4 regions of the Acerihabitans sp. genome follow, and region 1 is predicted to be linked to each of the others. Evidence: predicted binding sites of a transcription regulator. Region 1 holds the regulator's gene; each other region holds the start of a gene.
What was found. The regulator PurR, encoded in region 1, represses purine synthesis genes. The targets are predictions, from matches to a motif close to CANGCAAACGTTTGCNTG.
Positions count from the first base shown of each region.

Region 2: a site for PurR is predicted at 2,817-2,834, ahead of purL (phosphoribosylformylglycinamidine synthase). Genes of this name have one in related genera too.
Region 3: a site for PurR is predicted at 1,110-1,127, ahead of cvpA (colicin V production protein). Genes of this name have one in related genera too.
Region 4: a site for PurR is predicted at 5,913-5,930, ahead of guaB (IMP dehydrogenase). Genes of this name have one in related genera too.

Region 1 is NZ_DASWOM010000047.1:5,248-12,746, forward strand. Features, by position in the region: gene cfa (cyclopropane fatty acyl phospholipid synthase) at 1-864, opposite strand, end outside; gene purR (HTH-type transcriptional repressor PurR) at 1,307-2,323, opposite strand; gene cydH (cytochrome bd-I oxidase subunit CydH) at 2,559-2,648, shown strand; gene VGC33_RS08330 (C40 family peptidase) at 2,710-3,561, opposite strand; gene VGC33_RS08335 (Grx4 family monothiol glutaredoxin) at 3,987-4,334, shown strand; gene rnt (ribonuclease T) at 4,424-5,089, opposite strand; gene gloA (lactoylglutathione lyase) at 5,208-5,615, opposite strand; gene VGC33_RS08350 (DUF1289 domain-containing protein) at 5,867-6,112, shown strand; gene slyA (transcriptional regulator SlyA) at 6,634-7,068, shown strand; gene slyB (outer membrane lipoprotein SlyB) at 7,180-7,499, opposite strand, start outside.
Region 2 is NZ_DASWOM010000115.1:13,327-20,825, forward strand. Features, by position in the region: gene yfhb (phosphatidylglycerophosphatase C) at 1-552, shown strand, start outside; gene tadA (tRNA adenosine(34) deaminase TadA) at 608-1,123, shown strand; gene mltF (membrane-bound lytic murein transglycosylase MltF) at 1,113-2,654, opposite strand; gene purL (phosphoribosylformylglycinamidine synthase) at 2,958-6,845, shown strand; gene VGC33_RS19500 (sensor histidine kinase) at 7,402-7,499, shown strand, end outside.
Region 3 is NZ_DASWOM010000076.1:9,982-17,480, forward strand. Features, by position in the region: gene folC (bifunctional tetrahydrofolate synthase/dihydrofolate synthase) at 1-46, shown strand, start outside; gene dedD (cell division protein DedD) at 36-866, shown strand; gene cvpA (colicin V production protein) at 1,184-1,684, shown strand; gene purF (amidophosphoribosyltransferase) at 1,706-3,223, shown strand; gene VGC33_RS12170 (UbiX family flavin prenyltransferase) at 3,355-3,933, shown strand; gene argT (lysine/arginine/ornithine ABC transporter substrate-binding protein ArgT) at 4,285-5,067, shown strand; gene VGC33_RS12180 (histidine ABC transporter permease HisQ) at 5,143-5,829, shown strand; gene VGC33_RS12185 (ABC transporter permease) at 5,826-6,533, shown strand; gene hisP (histidine ABC transporter ATP-binding protein HisP) at 6,558-7,331, shown strand.
Region 4 is NZ_DASWOM010000115.1:54,818-62,316, forward strand. Features, by position in the region: gene VGC33_RS19665 (beta-galactosidase) at 1-598, opposite strand, end outside; gene mqo (malate dehydrogenase (quinone)) at 866-2,482, opposite strand; gene VGC33_RS19675 (MFS transporter) at 3,065-4,291, shown strand; gene xseA (exodeoxyribonuclease VII large subunit) at 4,376-5,821, opposite strand; gene guaB (IMP dehydrogenase) at 5,983-7,446, shown strand.

The DNA.
Region 1 (7,499 bases):
GTTGGGGAAAATATATTTATCTATCCAGGGGTCGACATTCATGTCGGTGATATTCGAGCCGATGGTATGCAGCAGGAACAGACCGTCCCGTTTCAGGTTGCGATCGATCACGTCGAAATAAGTGGCGTAATTTTTGGGGCCGACGTGTTCGAACATCCCGACCGAAACAATGCGATCAAACTGCATATCCAGATCGCGATAGTCGCGCAGTAAAATCGTGACGTCCAGTCCTTCGCAGCGGGTTTGCGCCAGCTTTTGCTGCTCGGCGGAAATCGTAACGCCCTGTACCGAAACGCCATAATTTTCCGCCGCATAGGCGGCAAGCCCACCCCAGCCGCAGCCGACGTCGAGCAGCGTCATGCCGGGACGCAACTGTAGCTTTTCGCAGATCATCTTCAGCTTATCCTGTTGCGCCTGCACAAGGGTGGTCGCCTTGTTCCAGTAGCCGCAGGAGTATTGCATATAGGGATCCAGCATCATTTCAAACAGATCATTACCCAAATCATAATGTTCTTTGCCAACAATCCAGGCCCGCTTGCGCGACTGGAGATTCATCAGCCGGGCGGCGGCAATCCGTAGGGTATCCTTAAGATGATGCGGAAGCTTGTTCTCCAGCCCCGCCTTAAGAACCCGCTGGAAAAAGATGTCAAGTCGTTCGCATTCCCACCAGCCGTCCATGTAGCTCTCGCCCAATCCTAAAGAACCGTCTTGCAATACACGCTTAAAAAATCCTGGATTCTTGATTCGCAGATCAAAAGGTCTTGAACCATTAAGTTCAATACCGGCCTGCGCGAGCAATTCATGGACGATACGGTACCAATCATTATCATGAAAGCTCAGGTCTTCAACGCACGAGGAACTCATAGCTTCTCCATCACCTTTCTTCTGTAATGCCCCGTCAGGAAAAGCATTCACCCTGCCTGCGGGCTTTATAAGAATCCACGGTTATCCGTGGTGTCTGAGGTACCACCATCAACAGAGGAATATAAAGTAAACCATAGACTGCCACTTAGCCGGGCGCTTTATAAAAAGGGTGATGTCATGTTGGAAAACACGACATACTTTTATACAAAATAATTAGACAACTCGTTATAATTGTTAACGATATTGAGTATAAGCCTGCATCTGAATTTAGACAATAGCTAACGCGCTAATGTATTTCATAGTATAACTTAATGATTTCATTCTGAAACAATAACTGTTTGCACAGAGATCGATATATGAAAATTCTTGTGTCCACGGCGGACGGCGCTTTACAAAAAAGAGATAGGCGCCCGCCCGCCGTTGAAAAGCCTGGCGGCAGGGCTTAAGCGGGGAAGGGACCGTCGGCTACCGAGTGACGTTCAATCAGCGACGGATGCACTTCGATGGTGTGGGCGTCCTCGCGCTTGCTGGTTATCCGGTCGAGCAGCATGGTCAGCGCAGCCTCGCCCAAATCCTCTTTAGGCTGATGGATGGTGGTCAGTGCCGGACTGAAAAAGCACGAATTGCGCACATTGTCGTAACCAATTAAAGAAATATCCCGAGGCACGCTCAGGCCCATTTCATTGATGGCGCACAGCGCGCCCATGGCCATGATGTCGCCGCCGCAAAATACCGCGGTGGGGCGCGGCGTTTGCGCCAGGATTTGCTTCATCGCCAGGTAGCCGGATTCCGGTTCGAAATTGCCTTGTACTATCCAGCGATCGTTTAACGGGATGCCGGCTTCCTTCATGGCATGCAGGTAGCCGCGGTGGCGCCCGCCGCCGGTGTTGCGCGCCAGCTGGCCGGGTATGGCGCCGATGGCGCGATGCCCGCGTTCGAGCAGATATCGCGTCGCCATATACCCGCCGGCAAAGGCGTTATCGATGATGGCGTCGGTAAAATCACGGCGGGCCTCGCCCCAATCCATGACCACCATGGGAATATGCCGGTATTCTTCCAGCATATCCAGCAGCGCTTCAGGATACTCGGCGCACATCACCAACAGCCCGTCGACGCGTTTTTGCGCCAGCATCGCCAGGTAGGCGCGCTGTTTTTCCAGATCGTTGTGGGAATTGCATAATATAAGGGTATAACCGCGGGCAAAGCAGTGGTGTTCAATCGCTTCAATAATTTCGGCAAAATAAGGCGCTTCGCTGGTGCTGGCGAGCAGGCCGATGGATTTGGTGCGATTAACCTTCAGGCTGCGCGCCACGGCGCTGGGTGAGTAATGTAGCTGTTTTATGGCGTCCATTACGGCGAGTTTTGTATCCTGCGCAACAAAACGGGTTTTATTGATGACGTGCGAAACGGTGGTGGTGGATACATTAGCGCGTTTTGCCACATCTTTGATGGTTGCCATGCCTTGAATACTCCCGTACGCCCTGGCTAAAATATCTGTCGAAGGCGCAAGCACTTTACGACGCTATGGAATTAACCGTTAATTTTCCTTGATCCCGGGCTAAAGTGAAAGCGTTATATGTCAAGACGTCAGCCCGGGCGCAAGCTTTTTGCGCGCCGCTATGGCAAACTGAGCATAACTACATGGGGTCGCGGTGGTTAGAACCGGCGCCTTGGCTTACTTCTAAGGAGACAGAATGGATAGCGATTTAAAAATGTCGTTACTGACCACGGTGTTCTCGCTGTTGGTGATAATCGCCTTCAGCTTTACCGCGGTGATGAACTGATTGCACTTCGGTTGGGTGTATAAAAAAGAGGAGCCTGGGCTCCTCTTTTTTATACAGGGTATCAGCGTATATTTTTCGGCGTGACCACCCGGCGGGCGCCAACGTAATGGTCCTGCCAATAATCTTCACTCAGATAGCTGATGCGAATATCGCTGCCGGTCCGGGGGGACTGGATAAAACGCCCGTTGCCGAGATAAACGCCGACATGATCGGCCGCGCCGCGATTGGAAATATGGAAAAAAACCAGGTCCCCGCTTTCCAGGTCATCTTTCTTGACCGGCGCCGCGTCGCGCAGGTGATACATTTCATTGGCGGTGCGCGGCATATGGATGCGCACCACATCTTTATAAGCGTAATAAATCAGGCCGCTGCAGTCAAAACCGGTATTGGGCGACATGCCGCCCCAGCGGTAGGGCTTACCCATTTGGGAAAGCAGTTTGTTCATGGCCGTGAGCTTGGCGGTTTGGTAACGTTTTTTATGGCTGTCGCTCATTTTGATCGGCTCATCGTTGGCCACCAGTTCCACTGCCGCCCGGTCTTTAATCCGGTGCCTGCCATAGCCTCTTTTATAGCCTTTTTTCGGCGGGGTGAAATTAGCCAGTTTTTTCGTCGCCGTTGCCCGCGGGGGCTTGGCCTGCACGCGTAAAGTGCTTTTTTTAGCGACGGCTTTCGCGTGCGCGGGTTCAGGCGGCTTTTTAGCAACGGCTTTTGCGCTGACGGCGGGCTCGCTGGCGACGGGTTTGCTTTTTTTGGCCATTTTTACCGGTTTGCGCTTGCGCCGGTCACCGGTTTTAGCCGCCGCGGCCTGGGACTTGCGCTGATCGGCGTTAACGCCGGCGTTCGGCGCGGCATGTGCCAGATTCAGAAACAACTGGGTAAAAAGCAACACAAAAAGCGTAAAGCACAAACGCATGATAAACGCTATCCTTATGTGGCCCAAAATAGGGGGTTATCGACACCTCACAGGAATTTAAGCTATTTGCTCCGTCATTGCATCATCAAATCACTCCTTATTGTGTATAAACGTGAATAAGTTCGATTTTGCTGCATTTATCAGCGTTCAGCGGCGCATTATTCAACATAGTTACCGTTCATTAAACGAATGTTTAAGCCCGTTTTGTTACCCCGGCGGGGTGAAAAGCCGCTAAAATATCATGTTTACCCTGGCGGGCGAACGCGAAAGGAACGAATTAATGCGCCATGAACGCGCGTGCCGGTAAAAAAACGTTTATCAGTTTGCCCGGTAGTGGCTAGAATAAAGAGACTGAGTGTCATCCCGCACAGAGCAGTGCAGAACAGTGCAGATAAAGCCAGATACTGGCGTGAGGAAGCGAGACAATGACGACAATAGAAAAAATCCAGCAGCAGATAGCTGAGAACCCGATTCTTCTTTATATGAAAGGTTCGCCGAAATTGCCGGGCTGCGGGTTTTCCGCCCAAGCGGTGCAGGCGCTCTCAGCCTGCGGCGAACGTTTCGCCTATGTGGATGTCCTGCAAAATCCGGACATTCGCGCCGAGTTGCCGAAATTCGCCAACTGGCCGACCTTTCCACAGCTCTGGGTGGACGGCGAACTGGTCGGCGGATGCGATATCATCATTGAGATGTATCAGCACGGCGAACTGCAACCGCTGGTTAAAGAAGCCGCGGTGAAATACAACGCCCAGGAAAACCAAACGCCTTCCTGAGTCCTGCGTCACGCTTGCGCATAAAAAAGCCACCGCCGGTATCGCTGCCGGAGGTGGCTTTTTTTATCCGGCGCCGACGGCGGGCTGGATTAATCGTGCTCGCCGGCGGCGGTGTCGCCGACAGGGGGAACCGGCCAGCCGCCGAGACGTTTCCAGCGATTGACCAATTCGCAAAACAGTTCAGCGGTGCGCTCGGTGTCATATAGGGCTGAATGCGCCTGGCTGCCGTCAAATTCGATGCCGCCGGCGGCGCAGGCTTTGGCCAATACCGTCTGGCCCAGCACCAGCCCGCTCAGGGCGGCGGTGTCAAAGGTGGCGAACGGATGGAAAGGATTGCGCTTGAGCGCGGCCCGGCCGGCCGCCGCCATCAGGAACCCGTGATCGAATCCGGCATTATGGGCAACAATAATCGCCCGGTTACAGCCCCGATCCTTAATGCCTTTGCGCACCATTTTAAAAATTTCATGCAGCGCGTCGTATTCGCTTACCGCGCCGCGCAGCGGGTTGGTCGGGTCGATGCCGTTAAAGGCGAGGGCTTCCGGCTGCAATAGCGCGCCGGGAAAAGGCTCAACATGGAAATGCAGGCATTGGTCGGTAACCAGCCAGCCCTGGTCGTCCATGTTGACCGTGACGGCGGCAATTTCGAGCAGGGCGTCGGTAGCGGCGTTGAAGCCGGCGGATTCAATATCGATGACCACAGGATAAAAGCCGCGAAAACGGCCGCGAAGGGTATTTACATCGTCAAGTTCAGCCATGCCTGTTCTTAATATTCAGGGAAAACAGCCCGCATTATGGCAAATTTTAGCGCGGGATGCATGGCGAATCCGCTCCGGTCTTCAGGGGAGCGGATTTAGCCTGGCCGGGCGCGGGGCTTTACTCGCCCAAGCCCTTACCGGCATGTTTTTGTTCAATCAGTTCAATTTTATACGCGTCGGGATCCTCGATAAAGGCGATAACCGTAGTGCCGCCCTTGACCGGTCCCGCCTCGCGGGTCACCTTGCCGCCGGCCTGGCGAATGCGTTCGCAGGTGGCGGCCACGTCGTCCACCCCGAGCGCGATATGGCCATAGGCGGTGCCCAGCGCGTAGCTATCGACGCCCCAGTTGTAGGTCAATTCAAGCACCGCGCCTTCCGTCTCCTCGGTATAACCGACAAAAGCCAGGGTATATTTATATTCCGTGTTCTCGCTGGTGCGCAGCAGGCGCATGCCCAGGATCCCGGTATAAAAATCGATAGATCGCTGTAAATCGGTGACGCGTAGCATGGTATGAAGCAGGCGCATAATATCCTCATTGGGCAGTGACGATGGCTGATCCATCGCCTATGGTTAAATCCGGGTATATCAGTATATCCCAGACCTTCAGGGCGGGGGAGCGGAAATGCCCCTGCGCGGCGGCGTAACCTCTTTGCGTTCGCGCCGCCCGACCGCTAGCCCGCAAGGGCGTGCGATTCTCGCCGGCGAGCGCTTTTTGGTGTTCTCGACTTGCAAGCTGGGGCAATAACGTCTTCAATGAAAGTTAAACAGGAGGGCGCGTGCCGGAACAGCTTGAGTTTTTCACCATAAACAGTCCTTGCCGCGGTGTCTGTCAATCCGATGACCGTGGCTTTTGCCGTGGCTGCCTGCGCTCACGTCAGGAACGTTTCGACTGGATGAACATGAACGACGGCCAGAAACGAGAGGTGTTGCGATTGTGCCACCAGCGTTACCTGCGCCTGCGGCGCGCCGCCAACAGCGCTGCGGCCGAACCCGCCGGTCCGGAACAACCTTCGCTTTTTTGAACAAATACAGCGGGGTATAAATGTAATAATAATTATTATTAATATGCACACTAATAGATATCTATTAATATATTACGATTAGATTATCAGCTCGAATACATGACATAATGATATTTGTTATATCTTCATTTAACTTAAATTAACAATAAATCACGAAGAATGACAATAATAGTGATACAGTTATGAATAATCCGCTTGGCATACGATAGGTACTGATGTAAGAATGCCGGGCAGCCAGAGCCAGAAACGGATTATATGACGTTTCCAACGCTTACCCTATACTAGGTGGAAAGTTTTGCGGAATGAAGGATCTGGCCATCCGTTAAACGGACGATCGGCAAGGAGAAATGCGCTTTTCGGTAACGTCCATTATTTTAAGGGAATAACATGCGTATTACATCTGTCTCAACTTAACTTCAACCTTATTCATATATATATATTTGTAATTTGCCATTCCACCCATTAGAATGGATGGGAATCCAGGGAACAAGCTTAATCAGCTTAATTATAAGGAGAGAGAATTGGAATCGCCATTAGGATCTGATTTGGCGCGACTTGTTCGTGTTTGGCGCGCATTGATTGACCATCGCTTAAAACCGCTAGAGCTGACACAGACGCATTGGATCACGCTGCACAATATCTGCCAACTACCGCCGGAGCAGTCGCAAATTCAGCTGGCTAAGGCTATCGGCATTGAGCAGCCATCGTTGGTGCGAACGCTCGATCAGCTTGAAGAAAAAAAGCTGATTACCCGCCATACCTGCGCAAACGATCGGCGAGCGAAGCGTATTAAATTGACGGAGTCCGCAGAGCCCATCATCAAGGAAGTGAATTATGTCATTAATAGCACCAGGGATGAAATCCTGACCGGTATTTCAGAACAGGAAATCCATTTCCTGAGTAATATGATTTCCCGTTTGGAGAAAAATATCCTCGAGCTCTATAATAAGTCCTGACATGTTTTGGTTCAACGTCATGTTATCTATAAAAAAACCGGCATAAATATGCCGGTTTTTTTAATAACCGAGGTAAATCTACGCCGCCCGGCGCGCTGGGCGGGCAAGTTATTAGCGCGGAGAAACCGTTACGTTGCGGCCGTTGCTGGCAATCGCCACGCGTTGGCCCACGCTGAAACGGGTGTCGCCTTGTTTTTGCACCACCATGATGGTATTGCCGTCGTCTTTGCGCACTTCAAGCTCCACGCCCTGCGAGCGGCTGGCCGCGCTGGTTACGCCCTGACCGGCCACGCCGCCCGCCACCGCGCCTGCGGCTGTCGCCAGGCTGCGGCCGGTGCCGCCGCCCAGGGTATTGCCAAGAAACCCACCCAATACCGCGCCGCCGATGGCGCCGATAACGTTTGAATCCTCGCCGCCCTGGATCTGTACCG
Region 2 (7,499 bases), on a different contig from region 1:
TACCTGCTGCGACACCTGCCGTTGAACGCCATCCTGGTCCTGCCGGTATTGCCGGTGGTCGGCATCGGGTTATTGGTGAAAGGCCGTTCGGCGCGCTGGCCGATGAGCCTGCTATTATGGTCGATTACCTTCGGTCACAGCGAAGCCCGTCTGATCCGCTTGCAGGAACGTTTTGTCATCTGGTTTCGCCAGCGCGTCACCGGCTTTCCCATGGTGCTGCGGCGCCTGAACGACTACCTGGCTTCCCAGGATACGCAGGTGTGGTTGATAACCGGCTCGCCGGAGCCGTTGGTGCGGGGAGTGTACGCCGACGCGCTGTTTCTTGCCCGGGTTAAGCTTATCGGTAGCCGGATGACCCGCCTGCGCGGCGGATGGGTATTGACCCTGCGCTGTCTGGGACATGAAAAAGTGGCCCAGCTTGAGCGTGAACTGGGCACTCCGCTTAAGCTTTACAGCGGTTATAGCGATAGCCTGCACGACAGCCCGTTGCTCTATTTTTGCGAACATCGCTGGCGGGTGACCCGTGATGGCGGGTTAAAACAACTGGATTAAAAATTCTCTTTATCCTTGTATAATCACCGGCTGCGAATCAACCGGGAGAACCGATATGCACGCCGAGCAGGGCGACGAATTCTGGATGCGCCACGCCCTCTCCCTGGCGGGCAGGGCCGAGGGCGAGGGCGAGGTGCCGGTCGGCGCGGTGTTGGTCCTGGATGGACAGGCGATCGGCGAGGGCTGGAATCGTTCCATCGGGCGTCACGATCCCACCGCCCATGCCGAAATCATGGCGCTGCGCCAGGGCGGGGCGGTGCTTGGCAACTACCGGCTGGTGAATACCACGCTTTATGTCACACTCGAACCCTGTGTGATGTGCGCCGGCGCGATTATTCATGCGCGCGTGGGACGACTGGTGTTCGGCGCCAGGGACGAAAAAACCGGCGCGGCGGGTTCGCTGTGCGATGTGCTGCGCCTGCCGGGCGTTAATCATTGCGTGGTGATAAGCGAAGGGGTGCTGGCCGGGGCGTGCTCCGCTCAGCTAAGCGCGTTTTTCCGCGCCCGCAGGCAGGCGCACAAAGCGCGCCGCCTGGCGCTGAAACCCGAGGATCCGACGATTACCGAGTAGCGCCGCCGGGCCGGATCCAGGGCGGCGCGGCAGCGGCGCCCGCCGCGTTTGCCGGGAACAGGCCGGTTATCTGCGGCGGAATCGCCGTCGGCGTCGGGGTGGGGGTCGCGTCGGGCTTCGGGGCCAAGGGGGCGGCCGCCAGCTGCGCCGCCTTTTTTTCTTTCTCTTCCAGGTAGCCGCTCAGGCTCATTTCATACCGGCGGATATTTTCCACATAATTGTAGGCTTGCTGGCCGCGGGCATAGCCATAGGTGGTTTGCTGGTAATAGCGCGGCTGGCTAAGCATCGGCAGGCGCAGCTTGACGTCAACCCAGCTGTCGGGATTACCCTGTTGCCTGGCCGTCAGGGCGCGCGCGTCCAGCATATGCGCATATCCCATATTATAGGCGGTCAGCGCAAACCAGATTTTTTCATCCTCGGGAATGGTATCGGGCACTTTTTGCATCATGCGCTCAAGATACATGGCACCGCCACGGATGCTTTGTTCAATGTCCAGCCGATCGGTAATGCCCAGACTATCGGCGGTGGCGCGGGTCAGCATCATCAGGCCGCGCACGCCGGTGGGCGACACCGCCAGCGGGTTCCAGTGGGATTCCTGATACGAGATGGCGGCCAGCAGCTTCCAGTCTATTTCACTGGCGTATTGCTGGAACAGGCCCTGCAGCGCCGGGAGCGTGGCGTCGATGGAGGACAGGAAGGTCTTGGTATCCACATAATCAAAGCTGCCCACATGGCCGAGGTATTTTTCTTCCAGCCGCGCCAGGGTGCCGTCCGCCTGCTGGCCGCTGAAAAAATCCAGCAGGGCGGCGGAGAGATTATTACTGCCGTACCGGGACATATACCAGGTGACCGGTTCCTCGTCGCTGACGTCAAAGGCCACCGCCAGCTGCGGATGTACCCGTTGCAGCAGGCCGACGGTCGCCGAATCCACCAGCGTATAGTCGAGCTTGCCTTCCGCCACCTGCTCGAGCAGCGCCTTGCTGCTGAGATCGGAAGACACCTCCCACCGCAGTTGCGGATATTTTGTCTCCTTGAGGCCGCGCAGCAGCGAGATATGCGCCGAACCGGAGGAGACGGCCAGCCTACCCTGGAGGGCGCCGAGGCTTTTCGGCCGCGGCTGGCCCAGGCGGTACACCAGCTGCTGGGAGACATAATAGTAGGCGGGGCCGGTGGTAAAACGCTGCAGGCGGTCGTTATTGTATATCAGTCCGGCGGCGAGCAGATCGGCATGGTCATTGTCCAGGTCGTCGAACAGTTCATTCAGGGTATGGCGCTGGCGGATCACCAGTTGGACCCCCAGGTAATCGGCGAAACGCTTCGCCAGTTCGTAATCAAAACCGGTTTGCTGGTTGTTGGCGGTATAAAAGCTCAGCGGAGCGTCGATGGTGCTGACCCGCAGCGTTCCCCTGGCTTTTATCCGGCTGAGTTTATCGTCCTGCATGCTGTGCCAGGGAACGTTTAACCACAGCGCCCAGGTCAGCATGACGGCGATAACGCCAATCACGACGTAATTTAATTTAAAACGCTTCAAATAGTTATCTCTCGCCGGGGCGACGTTATCCCTGTCTCTTACGGCAGTGTTATTATCTTTTTTCCCTGGAGTCGGAGCATTTTGCTTAACAAAGCGCCAAGGTGCAACTTTATTGCGTTCCCGCGCGGCGGCCGTTTAAAGAAGAAGAATCGCAACAATAACCGCGCAAACGGTTTCGTCCGCCGCCGGGATTCTCTATAATGGCGCGCGTTTCCCACCTAAAGCTGCGCTAAAGATGCGCTCCATGGCAAGCCGTATCCGAGCACCTTTGGTCGCCGGTTCTAAGACGAGAGATCTTTTATTATGGAAATACTGCGTGGTTCGCCCGCTCTGTCGGCGTTTCGTATCAACAAGCTGCTGTCGCGCTGTCAGGACGCCCGGCTTCCGGTAAGCGAGGTCTATGCTGAATATGTCCACTTTGCCGACCTGAGCGCGCCGCTTACCGTTGAAGAGCACGCCCGGCTGCAACGGCTGCTGAAGTATGGACCCTCTCTCGCCGAACACGCGCCCCAGGGCCGCCTGCTGCTGGTTACGCCGCGTCCCGGCACCTTGTCGCCCTGGTCGTCGAAGGCCACCGACATTGCCCATAACTGCGGCCTGGCGCAGGTAAAGCGCCTGGAACGCGGATTGGCGTTTTATTTTCAGGGCGCGTCGATGACCGGGGAGCAGTGGCGTCAACTGGGCATGCTGCTGCATGACCGGATGATGGAAACCGTCTTCGACGAACTGGAGCAGGCGCAGGCGCTGTTTGCCCGTCACGAGCCGGCGCCGGTGCTGACCGTTGATATGCTCGCGCAGGGCCGCGGCGCCCTGGAACAGGCTAACCTGACGCTTGGGCTGGCGCTGGCGCCGGATGAAATCGACTACCTGTTTGAGGCGTTCACCCGCCTGGGCCGCAATCCCACCGACGTTGAGCTGTATATGTTCGCCCAGGCCAACTCGGAACATTGCCGCCATAAAATCTTTAACGCCGATTGGATAATCGACGGCCAGGAACAGCCGAAGTCGCTGTTTAAAATGATCAAGAACACCTTTGAGCAGACGCCGGATTTTGTATTGTCCGCTTATAAAGACAACGCCGCGGTGATGGAAGGGCCGGCGGTGGGACGTTTCTTCGCCGCGCCCGGCAGCGCGCGCTACGATTATCACCAGGAAGCGTCGCATATCCTGATGAAGGTGGAAACCCATAACCACCCCACGGCGATTTCACCCTGGCCCGGCGCCGCCACCGGCTCCGGCGGCGAAATCCGCGATGAAGGCGCCACCGGCCGGGGGTCCAAGCCCAAGGCCGGCCTGGTGGGCTTTTCGGTCTCCAATCTGCGCATTCCCGGCTTCGGGCAACCCTGGGAAGAAGATTTCGGCAAGCCGGATCGCATTGTCAGCGCGCTGGATATCATGACCGATGGCCCGCTGGGCGGCGCGGCGTTTAATAATGAGTTCGGCCGCCCGGCGCTGACCGGGTATTTCCGTACCTATGAAGAGCGGGTCAACAGCCACAACGGCGTCGAGCTGCGCGGCTACCATAAGCCGATTATGCTGGCGGGCGGCCTGGGCAACATCCGCGACGGCCATGTGCAGAAAGGGGAGATCACCGTTGGCGCCAAGCTTATCGTGCTGGGCGGGCCGGCGATGAATATCGGCCTTGGCGGCGGCGCGGCGTCGTCCATGGCCTCGGGCCAGTCTGACGCCGATCTGGACTTCGCCTCGGTGCAGCGCGACAACCCGGAAATGGAGCGCCGCTGCCAGGAAGTGATCGACCGCTGCTGGCAGATGGGCGACGACAATCCGATTCTGTTTATCCATGACGTCGGCGCCGGCGGGTTGTCAAACGCCATGCCGGAACTGGTCAGCGACGGCAATCGCGGCGGGCGTTTTCAGCTGCGCGATATTCCCAACGACGAGCCGGGCATGAGTCCGCTGGAAGTCTGGTGCAACGAATCGCAGGAGCGCTATGTCATGGCGGTGGCGCCGGAGCAATTGGCGGTCTTCGAGGCCATATGCCGGCGCGAACGCGCGCCCTTCGCGGTGATTGGCGAGGCGACGGAAGCACTGCATCTGAGCCTGGACGACAGTCATTTCAACAATCGGCCCATCGATCTGCCGCTGGACGTGCTGCTTGGCAAAACGCCAAAAATGACCCGTGACGTGGTACGGCTGCCCGTGGCGGGCACGCCGCTTAACCGCGGCGGCATCGACATCGCCGAGGCGGTAAAACGGGTGCTGCATTTGCCGGTGGTGGCGGAAAAAACCTTCCTGATTACCATCGGCGACCGCACGGTCACCGGCATGGTGGCGCGCGATCAGATGGTGGGACCGTGGCAGGTGCCGGTGGCGGACTGCGCGGTCACCACCGCCAGCCTGGACAGTTATTATGGTGAAGCGATGGCCATAGGCGAACGCGCGCCGGTGGCGCTGCTGAACTTCGCCGCCTCGGCGCGGCTGGCGGTGGGCGAAGCGCTGACCAATCTGGCGGCGACGCAGATTGGCGATATCAAACGTATCAAGCTGTCCGCCAACTGGATGGCCGCCGCCGGTCATCCGGGCGAGGACGCGGGGCTGTACGACGCGGTCAGGGCGGTGGGCGAGGAACTGTGCCCGGCGCTGGGCCTGACCATTCCGGTGGGCAAGGACTCGATGTCGATGAAAACCCGCTGGCCGCAGGGCGTGGAACAGCGCGAAATGACCTCGCCCATGTCGTTGGTGATAACCGCCTTCGCCCGGGTGGAGGATGTGCGCGGCACGGTAACTCCGCAGCTGCGCGCCGGGCGGGACAACGCCCTGTTGCTCATCGACCTGGGCGCCGGTCATCAGGCGCTGGGCGCCACCGCCCTGGCGCAGGTGTACCGCCAGTTGGGCGACGATACGGCGGATGTGCGCGACGTGGCGCAGTTGGCCGGTTTTTATCGCGCGCTGCAGCAACTGGTGGCGGATCGTGTTTTGCTGGCCTACCACGACCGCTCCGACGGCGGCCTGCTGGTCACGCTCCTTGAGATGGCCTTTACCGGCCACTGTGGTCTGGATGTGGATATCGCGGCGCTGGGCGACGACCAGCTGGCGGCGCTGTTTAATGAAGAACTGGGCGCGGTGGTGCAAATTGCCGCAAGCGATCGCCAGCGCGTCGAGCAGGTATTCGCCGAGCATGGCCTGGCGGATTGCCTGCGTTACCTCGGCCGGGCCGAGCCGGGCGATCGGGTGGTGATACGCGCCGCCGACCGCGTGGTGTATAGCGAAGGCCGCACTGCGCTGCGCACCTGGTGGGCGGAAACCACCTGGCAGATGCAGCGCCTGCGGGATAATCCGGACTGCGCCGATGAAGAACATGCCGCTAAGCAGGATGACGGCGATCCGGGGCTGAATGTTGCGCTCAGCTTTGATCCGGCCGAGGATATCGCCGCGCCGTTCATCGCCAGGCAGGCCAGGCCGAAAGTGGCCATCCTGCGCGAGCAGGGGGTCAACTCCCATGTGGAAATGGGCGCGGCGTTCCACCGCGCCGGTTTTGACGCCATCGACGTGCATATGAGCGATCTGCTGTCCGGGCGGCGCGATTTACAGGATTTCCAGGCGCTGGTCGCCTGCGGCGGCTTCTCCTACGGCGATGTGCTGGGCGCGGGGGAGGGCTGGGCCAAATCCATCCTGTTCAATCCGCGCGTGCGCGACGAGTTCGAGGCGTTCTTCAACCGGCCGCAAACCCTGGCGCTCGGCGTATGCAACGGCTGCCAAATGATGTCCAATCTGCGCGAGCTTATCCCCGGTGCCGAGCTGTGGCCGCGCTTCGTGCGCAATAAGTCGGAACGCTTTGAAGCCCGCTTCAGCCTGGTGGAGGTGACGCAAAGCCCCTCGTTATTGTTGCAGGGCATGGTGGGATCCCGCCTGCCCATCGCCGTATCCCACGGCGAAGGGCTGGTGGAGGTGCGCGACGAGGCGCATCTGGCGTCGCTTGAGCATGCAGGCCTGGTGGCGCTGCGCTTTGTCGATAACACCGGCAGGGTTACCGAAACCTATCCCGCCAATCCGAACGGTTCGCCGAACGGCATTACCGCGGTAACCAGCGCCAGCGGGCGGGTCACCCTGACCATGCCGCATCCGGAACGGGTTTTCCGGACGGTGAGCAACTCCTGGCACCCTGAAGAATGGGGTGAGGACGGCCCCTGGATGCGGATTTTCCGCAACGCGCGCCGCCAGCTGGGTTGATGGGAACGGTTGATAACGGCCCGGCATAACCTGCCGGGTAGGCGTTGTCGTTTTTCGCCTGTTATTAAGATAAATCTGTCTCTGTTTGGAGACATATAATTCATTGTTTTATATAAATATTTATTTTTACCGTCATTTGCGTCTCTTTTGAGAGACAGGCTTGGTCGACCGTTGCGGCGGGATAGCAGGGTTTCAGGACGGATTATCTGATTTATCTTTTAATTTCAAATAACTAAGATATAATTTTTTTATTGGCATGATTGCTGCATAATATAAACCAGTTGCTCATTCACCCCGATATGACAGGTCGTTTTCACTTAACCAACGACTCTGTTTCATAACTTCCGAATGACGCCAAAGAACGGTGCCTATCGTCCAACCATACCGATAATTGCCTTACGGCTTTATCAATCACAGGACGACACGTTGAGTGAGGCACCCCCTATTCCGATAAAAAGCACTTGCCCGCGGGCCAAGTGCTTTTTTTATGCTTTCTTCAGGCCACCGAACCGGATAGCATCGGCAAACACCTTGGCGCAATCACAGGAAGATTTTTTTGAAGACGTGGCGTCCCTTTCCCCGATCCCTGCGGCAATTGGTAATCCTGGCCTTTACGCTGGTGCTGTTGCCTCTGCTGCTACTGGCGTATCAAGC
Region 3 (7,499 bases), on a different contig from region 1:
GCCGATCGTTGCGATAACAGACCCGGAGAAACAACGTGGCGAGTAAGTTTCAAAACCGCTTGGTGGGAACCATCATCATCGTTGCCCTGGGGGTTATCGTGCTGCCCGGACTGCTGGATGGCAAAAAAAAGCACTATCAGGACGAATTCGCCGCAATCCCACTGGTGCCCAAACCCGGTGACAGCGACGAGGCGGACGCCTCCCCGCAGGCTAACCAGGCCCTGCCCAGCCAGCCGCCGGAAGGGGCCGGAGCGGCGGTAGAGCAGGCAAACCAGGCGCCGGACGCGGACGACTCCGACACGCCGGATGCCCCGCAGCCAGCCGCGCCGCCGGTGAAGGCCGCGCCCAAGGCCGCGCCGCGCGAGCCGGTCAAAGCCGCACCGCCTAAACCGGTGGTGGCGCGCCAGGAGCCGGTAAAACCTGTCGCGCGACCTGAGCAAGCCAAACCGGCCGCCGCGCCCGCGCCGCGCGTGGAACCGGCCAAACCGGCCGCGAAACCCGAGGCGCGCGTGGAAATCACTGAGGCCAAACCCGTCGCGCCGCGCGCGGAAGCCGCCCCTGAAGCCAAACCGGTTGCCGCGCCCAAGCCGGCGGAAAAGGAAACCCCGGAACAGGCGCCACAGGGACAAGCCTGGGTGGTGCAGTTGGGCGCGCTGAAAAACGCGACCAAGGTAACGGAAATCGTCGGCAAGCTGCGCGCGTCCGGTTACCGGGTCTACACCGTACCGTCGACGCCGGTGGCGGGGCAGATCACGCGCATTTTCGTCGGACCGGACGCATCGAAGCAAAAGCTGCAAAGCTCGCTGCCTGAAATGAACCAGCTCAGCGGCCTGAGCGGCCAACTGCGAACGTACCAGACGCGATGATGTTTACCCTGGCACGCCAACAGGGAACGTAAAGCCGACGTGTTGAAGGGAAAGCGTGCCGATGGGGTCGAATCGGGCGTGGTTTTCCCGCCCGACCGAGCGCCCATGGCTCGCTAGGCCCGCTAACGCCGTGCTTGCAAAGGGTGTGTGAAAGGGAGAGCGCGCCATCGGCGGCCTATCTTCCTGCGGCGATTGGCTTTTTTTAATCGCCGTTATTTATTTAACTTTGGGCAGGAATTCCGCTGCGCAAACGTTTTCGTTTTCTGATAGAATTCGCCGCGAACCAGCTTCGGGGCGGATGACCAAGGGATGCATGCATGATCTGGGTTGATTACGTCATTATTGGCATCATTGTATTTTCTGCTCTGATAAGTCTGATTCGCGGGTTTATACGTGAAGCGTTATCATTAGTGACATGGGCATGTGCGTTTTTTGTCGCCAGCCACTATTATGTTTATCTCGCTGTCTATTTTACCCGCTTTGAAGATCAGCTGGTTCGTAACGGTATCGCGATTGCCTTGCTGTTCGTGGCTACCCTGATAGTCGGGGCAATCGTCAATTACGTGATTGGCTCTCTGGTGGAGCGGACCGGCTTATCCGGCACCGACCGCGTGTTGGGCGTCTGTTTCGGCGCACTCAGGGGCATACTGGTCGTCTCGGCCATGCTATTCTTCCTGGATACCTTCACCGGCTTCTCCCAGAGCGCGGACTGGCAACAGTCCCAGCTGATACCGCAGTTCAGCGGTATTATCAGATGGTTTTTCGACTATCTGCAAAACACGTCGAGTTTCTTACCCAAGCATTTAACGCTTCGGTAACGCTGATGAGGAAATGACACTATGTGCGGTATTGTCGGTATCGCCGGATTTATGCCGGTCAACCAGTCGATTTATGACGCGTTAACGGTGCTTCAGCACCGTGGGCAGGATGCCGCGGGCATCGTCACCATTGATGCATTGGATTGCTTTCGCCTGCGCAAAGCCAATGGCCTGGTGAAGGATGTATTTGAAGCACGGCACATGCAGCGTTTGCAGGGCAACATGGGCATCGGCCATGTGCGCTACCCCACCGCCGGCAGCTCCAGCGCCTCCGAAGCGCAACCCTTCTATGTCAATTCCCCGTTCGGCATCACCCTGGCGCATAATGGCAACCTGACCAACGCCCACGAACTGCGTAAAAAATTGTTCGAAAAGGGACGTCGCCATATCAATACCACGTCCGACTCGGAAATCCTGCTTAATATCCTGGCAAGCGAGCTGGACCGATTCCCGGATTATCCCCTGGAAGCCGACGATATTTTCGCGGCGGTCGCGGCCACCCATCAGCAGATCCGCGGCGCCTACGCCGTGGTCGGCATGGTTATCGGCCATGGCCTGATTGCCTTTCGCGATCCGAACGGCATCCGCCCCCTGGTTATCGGCAAACGCACCCTGGCCGACGGGCGCAACGAATACATGGTGGCCTCCGAAAGCGTGGCGCTTGATACCCTGGATTTCGAGTTCCTGCGCGATGTGGCGCCGGGCGAAGCGGTGTATATCACCGAGGCGGGCCAACTGTTCACCCGCCAGTGCGCCGAGAACCCGCAAAGCCATCCCTGCCTGTTCGAATATGTCTATTTCGCCCGTCCGGACTCGTTTATCGATAAAATTTCGGTCTACAGCGCCCGGGTACGCATGGGGCAAAAGCTGGGCGAAAAAATCGCCCGCGAATGGGAAGATCTCGACATCGACGTGGTTATCCCCATACCGGAAACCTCCTGCGATATCGCGCTGGAAATCGCCCGCATCCTCAACCTGCCCTATCGCCAGGGTTTTGTGAAAAACCGCTACGTGGGCCGCACCTTTATCATGCCCGGCCAGCAGGTGCGCCGCCAGTCGGTACGCCGCAAGCTCAATGCCAACCGCGCCGAGTTTCGTGATAAAAACGTGCTGCTGGTGGACGACTCCATCGTGCGCGGCACCACCTCCGAGCAGATCGTGGAAATGGCGCGCGAAGCCGGTGCGCGTAATGTCTACCTGGCTTCCGCCGCGCCGGAAATCCGCTTCCCCAACGTCTACGGCATCGATATGCCCAGCGCCACCGAGCTGATTGCCCACGGCCGCGAAGTGGACGAAATCCGCGCGCTGATTGGCGCCGACGCGCTGATTTTCCAGGATCTCGGCGATCTTGAGGCGGCGGTAAGGGAAGACAATCCCGATGTGGTACAATTTGAATCCTCGGTATTTAATGGTATCTACGTTACCAAGGACGTCGACCAGCGTTATCTCGACTATCTCGAATCGCTGCGCAACGACGACGTAAAAGCCGTCCAGCGGCAAACCGAGGTCGAAAACCTGGAGATGTATAACGAAGGGTGATCGGCGCGTTTCGCCCTCACACTCCGGCGGTTAAACGCTAGACGATATGCACCCGGGCGGTAACACGCGTCGGGTGTTTTTTATTATGGGCGGCGCTTATCAGCAAGGCGCGCGCGACAGGGAGAATCAACATGAAACGTCTGATAGTCGGCATTACCGGCGCCAGCGGCGCCATCTACGGCATAAGACTGTTGCAGGTGCTCAGGGCGGTAGAGGGCGTTGAAACTCATTTGGTGCTGAGTAACGCCGCGCGCCAGACGCTGGCGCTGGAAACCGACTACAGCGTGCGCGATTTGCAGGCAATGGCCGATGAATTCCATGATTGCCGCAATATTGCCGCCACCATCAGTTCAGGCTCATTCAACACCGCCGGCATGGTAATACTGCCCTGTTCAATGAAAACCCTGTCGGCCATCGTCAACAGCTACAGCGACAGCCTGCTGACGCGCGCGGCCGACGTGGTGCTAAAAGAGCGGCGCACCCTGGTGCTGGGAGTGCGCGAAACGCCGCTGCACCTGGGACATCTGCGGCTGATGACCGCCGCGGCGGAAATGGGCGCCGTCATCATGCCGCCGGTACCGGCGTTCTATCACCGTCCCGTTACCGTGCATGACATTATCGACCAGACCGTCAACCGGGTATTGGACCAGTTTGATATCGGGCTGCCGCAGGATTTGTTTCAGCGCTGGCAGGGCGCTAACCGAAGCTGAACATTTTGCCGGTTTTATTTGCCCGATGTGAACCGTACTGCATTTTCGGTGATGATTTACGCCTGGCGACGCGACCTGATGGCGCGTTCTGATAACATTGCACCAATAGTGATCATGCTATGTTTTTCCATGGTGCAGACGGGGCGTGTAGCGACCCCGGCAGCGGGTTCCAAGAACGAAAACCAGGCCGTATAGCCGGCGGTCTGGGTAGTAAACAGACAGGTCGGCCGGTTTTGTGCGCAGCTAGTCGGGCTATTGGCAACTTACGCTGAAATGGCACGAAAAGTGCAGCTCATTCCGCTGAAAACATCACGGTGTGTGCCTAATTAAAAATTATTCCGAGGGTAATGTATGAATAAGCTGGTTAAAGTCCTTCCTCTGGTATTTGCTCTGGCCGCTGCCGGCAGCGCGTTTGCCGCGGTGCCTAAAAATATTAAAATCGGCACCGATCCCACCTATGCGCCGTTCGAATCTAAAAATGCCAGCGGCGAACTGGTCGGTTTTGATATTGACATCGCCAAGGAGCTTTGCAAACGTATCCAGACGAAATGCACCTTTGTTGAAAGCGATTTCGACGCCCTGATTCCGTCGCTGAAAGCGAAAAAAATCGACGCCATTATTTCCTCGCTGTCCATTACTGAAAAACGCGAACAGGAAATCGACTTTACCGATAAACTCTACGCCGCCAACGCCCGTTTGATCGCCAAGGCCGGCACCACCATTACCCCGACCCTGGACGCCCTGAAGGGTAAACGCGTCGGCGTGCTGCAAGGTTCCACCCAGGAAGCCTATGCCAACGCCATGTGGGCGCCGAAAGGCATTGACGTGGTCGCTTACGCCAACCAGGACCTGATCTACGCCGATCTGGCCGCCGGCCGTGTCGACGCCGCGTTCCAGGATGAAGTGGCCGCCAGCGAAGGTTTCCTGAAACAGCCTGCCGGTAAAGGCTATGTCTTCGCCGGTCCGTCGGTGAAAGACGATAAATTCTTCGGCGTCGGCACCGGCATGGGCCTGCGTAAAGATGAAACCGATCTGAAGGCGGCGCTGAATAAAGCCTTTGCCGAAATGCGCAAAGACGGTACCTACGATAAATTCGCCAAGCAGTATTTTGATTTTGACGTGTACGGCGGCTAATCCTGTCACACTGTGTTTGCCCGCGCTTTGCGCGGGCGAATAGTTGTTATCCTCCGCCAGGACAGGATATGATCGATGCTTTATGGTTATTCGCAACTCATCATTAACGGCGCCCTGGTGACCCTTGAGCTGGCGCTTACGTCCGTGGTGCTCTCGGTAATCATCGGCCTTATCGGCGCCGGCGCAAAACTTTCCCGCAGCCGTACCCTGGCAGGCCTGTTTGACGGCTATACCACGCTGATTCGCGGCGTGCCGGATCTGGTGCTGATGCTGCTGATCTTCTACGGCCTGCAAATCGCCCTGAACAGCCTGACCGAAGCCATCGGCATGGAGCAAATCGATATCGACCCCATGGCCGCCGGCATCATCACCCTCGGTTTTATCTATGGCGCCTATTTTACTGAAACGTTTCGCGGCGCTTTTATGGCGGTGCCGCGCGGCCAGATCGAAGCGGCCACCGCGTTTGGTTTTTCCAGCGCGCAGATTTTCCGCCGTATTATGTTTCCGGCCATGATGCGATTCGCGCTGCCCGGCATCGGCAACAACTGGCAGGTTATCCTCAAGGCCACCGCCCTGGTCTCGCTGCTGGGCCTCAACGATGTGGTGAAGGCGACGCAGCTGGCCGGCAAGGGAACGTATCAACCCTTCTATTTCGCCATTGTGGCGGGAGTGGTCTATCTGATTTTCACCACCGCCTCCAACGGCGTGCTGTTATGGCTGACCCGGCGTTATTCCATGGGCGTTAAGAAGGCCGAGTTATGATAGAGATCCTGCGTCAATATGGACCGGCTTTGCTCTGGAGCGACGGTTATCGTTTTACCGGACTGGCGGTGACCCTGTGGCTGCTGGTTTCATCGGTGTTCATCGGTGGGGCGCTGGCGGTTTTGATGGCGGTGGCGCGCGTATCGCCGCGTCCCTGGGTGCGTTTTCCGGTCTGGTTGTTTACCTATATCTTTCGCGGCACGCCGCTGTATGTACAACTGTTGGTGTTCTATTCCGGTATGTACAGCCTTGAGATTGTGCGCGGTACCGATATGCTTAACGCGTTTTTTCGCAGCGGCCTGAATTGCACCATCCTGGCGCTGACGCTTAATACCTGCGCCTATACCACTGAAATCTTCGCCGGCGCCATTCGCGCGGTGCCTCATGGTGAAATCGAGGCGGCGCGGGCCTATGGATTCACCTGGTTTAAGCTGTATCGTTGCATCATTCTGCCCTCCGCATTGCGTACCGCCATCCCGGCCTACAGCAACGAGGTGATCCTGATGCTGCATTCCACCGCCCTGGCCTTTACCGCCACGGTTCCGGACGTGCTGAAGATTGCGCGCGATATCAACGCGGCGACCTACCAGCCGTTTTATGCCTTTGGTATCGCGGCGGTGATTTACCTGATGATCTCTTTTGTGCTGATAGGGCTGTTCCGCCAGGCCGAGAAGCGCTGGCTGCGCCATGTTAAACCGCAATAATCCCATTACGTGCAGGACATAACCATGCAAGATACCAAACTGTTGATTAAGGAACTGCATAAGCGCTACGGCGATCAGGAGGTTCTGAAAGGGGTTTCGCTGGAGGCGCGCGCGGGAGACGTGATAAGCATAATCGGCTCCTCCGGCTCGGGTAAAAGTACGTTTTTACGCTGTATTAATTTTCTTGAAAAACCGAGCGAAGGCTCGATAAGCGTTAACAATATCGATATCCATATGGTGCGCGATCGCGACGGGCAGCTGAAGGTGTTTGATAAAAAACAGCTGCAGCTGCTGCGTACCCGGCTGACCATGGTGTTCCAGCATTTCAATTTGTGGAGCCATATGACGGTGCTGGAAAACGTGATGGAGGCGCCGGTGCAGGTTTTGGGCTTAAGCAAGAGCGAGGCGCGCGAACGGGCGGTGCTGTATCTCGATAAGGTCGGCATTGACGAGCGCGCGCGGGCGAAATACCCGATCAATCTCTCCGGCGGGCAGCAGCAGCGGGTGTCCATCGCCCGGGCGCTGGCGATGGAACCGGATGTGCTGTTGTTTGATGAACCCACCTCCGCGCTGGATCCTGAACTGGTGGGGGAGGTGCTGCGTATTATGCAAAAGCTGGCGGAGGAGGGCAAAACCATGGTGGTGGTGACCCACGAGATGGAGTTTGCCCGCCATGTGTCCAATCACGTCATTTTCCTGCACCAGGGCGTGATCGAGGAAGAGGGGACGCCGGCCGAAGTGTTCGGCAACCCTAAAAGCACGCGTTTACAGCAGTTTTTATCCGGCGCGCTGAAATAGAATAAAGCCGAGCTTTCCCTCCTTTGGCTGGATCGTGGCCGGGTTGGCGGGATTTATTTTGCCTTGGTGGCGGTTTCGCTTGCCGTGCGTTCGGCGCTTTTATGTATTGCCTGGCACAGGCAAGCGACAAGGAGGTTCGCTGCGCCCGAACCTCCTTGACCTCCGGGC
Region 4 (7,499 bases), on a different contig from region 1:
GCAGCACCAACACACAAAGCCGGTTACGGCCAGGGCGCAGATAGCCGTCCAGGTCAAATTCCGCCGGCAGGCGACTGTCCTGCGAATATCCCACCCAGCGTCCGTTGCACCACAGATAAAATGCCGAGTTAACGCCGTTGAAAATAATCCGCGTCGGGTCCCGGCCGGCCCAGTCCTGCGGCAGCAGAATATCCCGTGAATAGCAGCCGGTGGGATTATCCTCGGGCACAAAGGGCGGATTCACCGGGATAGGGTATTTGACATTGGTATAAATGGGCCGGTCGTAACCGGCGGTTTGCCAGTTCGATGGCACGGTCATGGGCTGCGCGTCGGGCAGATCGCCTTCCAGCCAGCTTTCCGGCACCGCTTGCGGGCGCGGGAAGTAGCTGAATCGCCATTCGCCGTCCAGGGAGATCCGTTGTCCACTGTCCGCGTCCAGGCGCGCCTGCTCCCCGTCCCGCCAGCTATTGAACGGCGGATGGGCCGGCAGCCGGCGATAATGGGTCACGCCGGGATTTTGCCAATCCCCGCGCGCCAGCACCACCGCAAGCGAGGAGAGGGATGGCGGGCTGTTTTCATGTGTCGGGGACAGGGGCATGGCATACCTTCCATATTGTGGTTTATGCCCGGGCGTCTGTGGCGGTTATGCCGTGGCCGGCGGGAAAAGCCTGTATTTTGTGGACATAGTATTTCAGTTAAATGCCAATGTATACGCCATCGCCACGCGGCGGTTGGCAAGATCCGGCGTCGCCCGCATCCCGGGGCCGGCGCGCGGTGCGGTTGTGGAGACTGGCGGGAAAAAGATGACCGGCGAACCGCCGGGCGCAAGGGGGCGACCGGCGATCAGCCGGCCGCGGCGTGAGGACTAGATGGCTTTGGGCAGCGTGTTCCACCGGCCTGCCGACCCGGCGCCGCCCTGGGTCGCTTCGACGCAGGCCAGCTGCAGGATCTCGCTGGTATAGGCGCGTATCTTATTGGTCATGTCGACGCTGCCGTCGAGCGGACTCCCATAGGACGGGATCATTTCCTGTAATTTGGCGCGCCAGGCGGGGGAGGCCGCCTGCTGTTTAAACATGCTCTCAATCAGCTGCAGCATAATCGGCGCGGCGGTTGAGGCGCCGGGAGACGCGCCAAGCAGCGCCGACAGGCTACCGTCCGCCGAGCTGACCACCTCGGTGCCGAACTGCAGTATGCCGCCTTTTTTGGCGTCTTTTTTGATGATCTGCACCCGCTGGCCGGCGTCGGTCAGTTGCCAATCCTCAAGCCGCGCCTCGGGATAATATTCCTTCAGCGCCGCCAGCCGTTTTTTATCCGACATAAACGATTGGCTCACCAGATACCCCAGCAGGCCGAAATTATCCAGGCCGACGCGGATCATCGGCATCAGGTTTTGCCAGGTCAGCGATCCGAACAGATCGAACCAGGAGCCACGTTTAAGAAATTTACTGCTGAAGGTGGCATATGGGCCGAACAACAGGGTTCTCTCGCCGTCCAGCATACGGGTATCGATATGCGGCACCGACATGGGCGGCGCGCCGACCGACGCCTTGCCGTAGACTTTCGCCAGATGGCCGTTGACCACCTCGGGCCGGGTGGTCACCAGGAACTTGCCGCCCACCGGGAAACCGGCATAACCCCGTGCTTCGGGAATGCCTGATTTTTGCAGCAGCGTCAGCGACGCGCCGCCGGCGCCGATAAAGATATGACGCGCGCGCACCGAGCTTTGTTTGCCGTTATTGTTCAGGTCGGCGACTTTTACCGTCCAGGTATTGTCAGCGTTGCGGCTGATGTCCAGCACGTCGTGCCGAAGGCGCAGGTTAACGTTCGGACGCCGCTCGAGCGCCGTGAGCATCTGGCGGGTGAGTTCACCAAAGTTAACGTCGGTGCCCATGGTCATGCGGGTGGCCGCCACTTTTTGAAACGTGTCGCGCCCCGCCATGATCATCGGCGCCCATTGCCTGATTTTGTGGCTGTCCTCGGTATATTCCATGCCCTGGAATAAGGTACTTCCCTGCAGTGCGGCATAACGTTTGCGCAGGTAATTAACGTTTTCTTCTCCCCAGACAAAGCTCATATGGGGAACGTTATTAATGAAGGATTCGGGCGCGCCGAGAATATTATTCTTCACCAGATAAGCCCAGAATTGCCGGGATATTTCGTATGATTCGTTCACCGCCACCGCTTTGGTGATATCAATCGAGCCGTCGGCCATTTCCGGGGTGTAATTCAACTCGCAGTACGCCGCATGGCCGGTGCCGGCATTATTCCAGCCATTGGAGCTTTCCTCCGCGGTCTTATCCAGACGCTCGTACATATTGATGGTCCAGTCTGGCTCAAGTTCCTTAAGGTAGGTGCCAAGCGTAGCGCTCATGACTCCACCGCCGATCAGGACAACATCCACCGGGGCGTTATTCGCAGCCGTTTGCCGTTGGGGCGATGCCAACGCATTCATGCAAAGGGATGCGATGAAATGCTCTTTCATGCGCAAAGTCTCTATTTAAGAAAATTAAGTATACCGCAGGGCAATATTATTGAGGTTGATTTGAGCCCAATACTGTCTGCTTAGCGTTTTTGATTCTATTAGTCGCCAACGGGTAAGTAAACCAAAAAGTGATGTTATCGACTGGTTAAGATACATTAAGCTTATGGTTTGTAACCCTTTGATAAAAATTGAGATCAAGGATAAAAACAATTTTTATTTACTTTTCATTAACAAATGCTTACTCTCTTTTTATGGCGGTGAAAAAGACATTTTCAGCGTAATCGGCGATGGTTTAACCCTGGCGCAGCCGGATCCTCTTTATTCCGGAGATAATTAGCAGCTCGTCATTTCGCTATATTTTTTGAAGCGGCAGAAGTTGTTTTCATACCGGCTGGATTGATATTATTTTTGCTACTCAAGGGAAATGCCGCCACACAAGGTTAATTAATACTGCCGTTTTTTCCTGAATATCGACTTGGGCCAGCGCCCGAGCGGCGGCACATTTTCCCCGGATCGACGCAGGGTTGAGATTAGAAAACATTTTCCGGCCGGGCCTCGGCCTTCACAGATCTCAGGATGGATATGACAATCACCACGACGGACCCGGCTGACGGCAGCCGCTACTGGCAACGAAATCTGCTGGTCTGCGTCTTCGGCTCGTTTACCACCATTATCGCCATGACCCTGCTGCTGCCGTTCCTGCCCTTGTACGTCGAGCAACTGGGCGTAACGGATCATGCCGCCATCGGCCTGTGGTCCGGCCTGGCCTATGGCGCCACCTTTTTCAGCGCGGCGCTGACCGCGCCGTTGTGGGGACGCCTGGGGGATCGTTATGGGCGCAAGCTGATGCTTATCCGCGCCAGCCTGGGCATGGCGGTCGCCATGACGCTGCTGGGCATGGCGCACAGCGTCTGGCAACTGGTGGCGCTGCGGCTGCTGGCCGGCCTGCTGGGGGGCTATGCATCGGGTTCCATGATACTGGTGGCGACCCAAACCCCCAAGGCGCGCACCGGCTGGGCGCTGGGCGTACTGTCCTCCGGCATTATGGCCGGTAATTTTATCGGTCCGCTGGTTGGCGGCATCCTGCCGCCGCTTATCGGCATTCGCGCTACTTTCATGGTGGCCGGCGCGACGATTTTCATCTCCTTCCTGGCCACCACGTTTTTACTGCGCGAGGAGCCGGGCGCCGCCATTCGGCGCAAACAGGAGATTATGCCCGCCACCGCCACCGGCGCCGGCCTTAGCCGGCCGGTGCTGGCGATGCTGATTACCGGCACGCTGCTGATGGTGGCCAATATGTCCATTGAGCCGATTATTACCCTGTATGTGGCGCAACTGGTGGAGTCGCGCCAGGTCACCTTTGTCGCCGGGCTGGTGATGGCCAGCGCGGCGCTGGGCAGCATAGTCTCGGCATCCTGGCTCGGCAAACTGGCCGACCGCAACGGGCCGTGGACGGTGATTATCGGTTGCCTGCTGGCGGCGGGGTTATTGCTTATCCCGCAGGCCCTGGTGACCCGCGGCTGGCAACTGGTGGCGCTGCGCTTTTTTATGGGCGTGGCGCTGGGCGGACTGCTGCCCTGTATCGCCAGCGTCATCCGTCACAATGTGCCGGACAAGATTGCCGGCAGGATGCTGGGTTATTCCACCTCGGCGCAATATGTCGGCCAGGTGGCGGGGCCGTTGCTGGGGGGATTTATCGGCGGGCATTTTGGCATGCGGCCGGTGTTTTTCGGCACCTGCGCCCTGCTGGTGATTGGCGCGGGCTATAACGCCTTTGCCCGCCTGGCGTCCGCGCGCGCAGATAAGTGACCGGCAAATCGGGTGCCGGTAAGCGGGCCAAAACCTAACGCGGGAGGCGTTCGCCTGGCACCGGGGAAAGGTGGCTCCTGGGCGTTATTTCGCTGCCTTAGCGCTGCGTTTTGGCGTGGCGGCGGCGGGCGAAACGCTCAGCACCCGGCTTTCCACCCGTCCATCCTCCAGTCGGGTGGAGAGAATATCACCGGTCTTCACCTGCCGGGCCTGCTTAACCAGCGCGCCCTGGGTATCGGTGGTAACGCTGAACCCGCGCGCCAGGGTTTTCAGCGGACTGACCGCCTCGAGCTGGGAGCACAGCATGCCGAAGGTGCGCTGATCGCCGCTTAGCTGCCGCGTCATGCCCTGCGCCAGCCGGTAGCGCAGCGCCTGTATCCGCCCTTGCTGGTTCAGCCGATCGCCGATCGCCTGGCGCAGCCGGTAGCCTAAGGACTGTAAGCGCTGCTGCGCGCGATTAATGCGCGGCAGCGGCGCCTGCTGGCCCAGGCGCTGCCGCAAGCGTTCCTGGCGACGCTGCGCCTGGCGCAACTGCCCCTGCAAACTGTCGTCCAGCCGGCGGCGCAGTGTTATCAGCGCGGTTTGCTGGCGCGCCAGGCGCAGATGGGGATGCTGCTGTTGCAGGCGGTGCTGCATCCGGGTCAGGACCTGCTGGCGCTGCGCCATAAAATAGTCCATCGCCATTTCCAGGCGCTGCTGCTGCGATTGCAGCTGTCGCGCCAGCTCCAGCTGGTTACGGCTGACCAGCTCCGCCGCCGCCGACGGGGTGGGGGCGCGCAGGTCGGCGACGAAATCGGCAATGGTCACATCGGTTTCATGACCGACCGCGCTCACCACCGGCAGGCGGCTGGCAAAAATCGCCCGCGCCACCCGCTCGTCGTTAAAGCTCCATAAATCTTCCAGCGAGCCGCCGCCGCGGCCGACGATCAGCACGTCGCACTCGCCGCGCCGGTTGGCGGCCTCGATGGCGCGCACGATCTGCGCCGGCGCGTCCTGGCCCTGAACCTGGGTGGGATAGATAACCACCGGTAAAGAGGGATCCCGTCGCCGGAGAATATTAAGGATATCGTGCAGCGCCGCGCCGCTGGCGGAGGTTATCACGCCGACCCGGCGGGCGGGGCTGGGCAACGGCTGCTTATGGCCGCTGTCAAACAGGCCTTCGGCGGACAGGCGCTGCTTCAACTGCTCGAACTGCTGCTGCAGCTGGCCGTCGCCGGCGGGCTGCATGCTCTCGGTCACCAGCTGATATTCGCCGCGCGGTTCATACAGCGTCAGCGCCGCCCGCACCAGCACCTGCTGGCCGTTGCGCGGCGTAAAGGTCACCCGCCGGTTGCTGTTGCGAAACATGGCGCAGCGCACCTGGGCGCGATCGTCTTTCAGGGTAAAATACCAATGACCGGAGGCGGGCTGCGAGAAGTTGGAGATCTCGCCGGTAAGCCAGACCTGGCCCATTTCGCCTTCCAGCAGTTCGCGCACCGTCTGGTTAAGACGGGAGACGGTAAAAATCAGTGCGGTGGGAGGTGAAGACATGTGAGCCAGATCAACTTCCATAAATAAGGGTTAATCGATTGATATTACTTATCCCCCGGCGCATATCAAGCATTTTTTTTAAAAAGTGCTGGAGGCAACCGGTTACGTTCTGTATAATGCCACGGCAATATTTTATACATTCACCCTGGTGAGATATTGCTATGTTACGTATCGCAAAAGAAGCTCTAACGTTCGACGATCTCCTGCTGTTACCCGCACATTCCACGGTGTTACCCAACACGGCCGAACTCGGCACGCAACTGACGAAAAAAATACGCCTGAATATTCCCCTGCTTTCCGCCGCCATGGATACCGTGACCGAAGCGCCGCTGGCCATCGCCCTGGCCCAGGAAGGCGGTATCGGTTTTATCCATAAGAATATGCCCATCGAACGCCAGGCCGACGAGGTCAGGCGGGTGAAACAGCATGAAAGCGGCGTGGTCACCGACCCCAAGACGGTAACGCCCGCCACCACCTTATCCCAGGTTAAGGAAATGACCGCCCGCTATGGTTTCGCCGGTTACCCGGTGGTGACGGACGACAACGAACTGGTGGGCATCATCACCGGGCGCGACGTGCGTTTCGTTACTGATTTAAACCAGCCGGTAACGGCGGTCATGACGCCGAAAGAGCGCCTGGTCACGGTAAAAGAAGGCGAGGCGCGCGAAGTCGTGCTGCAAAAGATGCATGAAAAGCGCGTGGAAAAAGCGCTGGTGGTGGACGCGCATTTCCATTTGCTCGGCATGATAACCGTCAAGGATTTCCAGAAGGCCGAGCGCAAGCCCAACGCCTGTAAGGACGAACACGGTCGCCTGCGCGTCGGCGCGGCGGTCGGCGCCGGCGCCGGCAACGAGGAGCGTATCGATGCGCTGGTGGCCGCCGGCGTCGACGTATTGCTTATCGACTCTTCCCACGGCCACTCCGAAGGCGTATTGCAGCGTATCCGCGATACCCGCGCCAAATATCCCGACCTGCAGATTATCGGCGGCAATATCGCCACCGCTTCCGGCGCCATTGCGCTGGTCGAGGCCGGCGTAAGCGCGGTGAAAGTGGGGATCGGCCCAGGCTCCATCTGCACCACCCGGATTGTCACCGGTGTGGGCGTGCCGCAAATCACCGCCATCTCCGACGCCGTTGAAGCGCTGGAAGGCACCGGCATCCCGGTTATCGCCGACGGCGGCATCCGCTTTTCCGGTGATATCGCCAAGGCCATCGCCGCCGGCGCCTCCTGCGTGATGGTCGGCTCGCTGCTGGCCGGCACCGAAGAATCCCCCGGCGAAATCGAACTCTACCAGGGCCGTTCGTTTAAATCCTATCGCGGCATGGGGTCGCTTGGCGCCATGTCCAAAGGCTCCTCGGACCGGTATTTCCAGACCGACAACGCCGCCGACAAACTGGTGCCGGAAGGCATCGAAGGCCGCGTGGCGTATAAAGGCCGCCTGAAGGAAATTGTCCACCAGCAAATGGGCGGGCTGCGCTCCTGTATGGGCCTGACCGGCTGTGCTACCATCGACGAGCTGCGCACCAAGGCTGAATTTGTGCGTATCAGCGGCGCGGGTATCCAGGAAAGCCATGTCCACGACGTCGCCATCACCAAAGAATCACCGAACTACCGCATGGGTTAAGCGCCCGTCAATTTTTTTATTCGTCCCGGCCGCGGCCGGGACGTATTTTATTT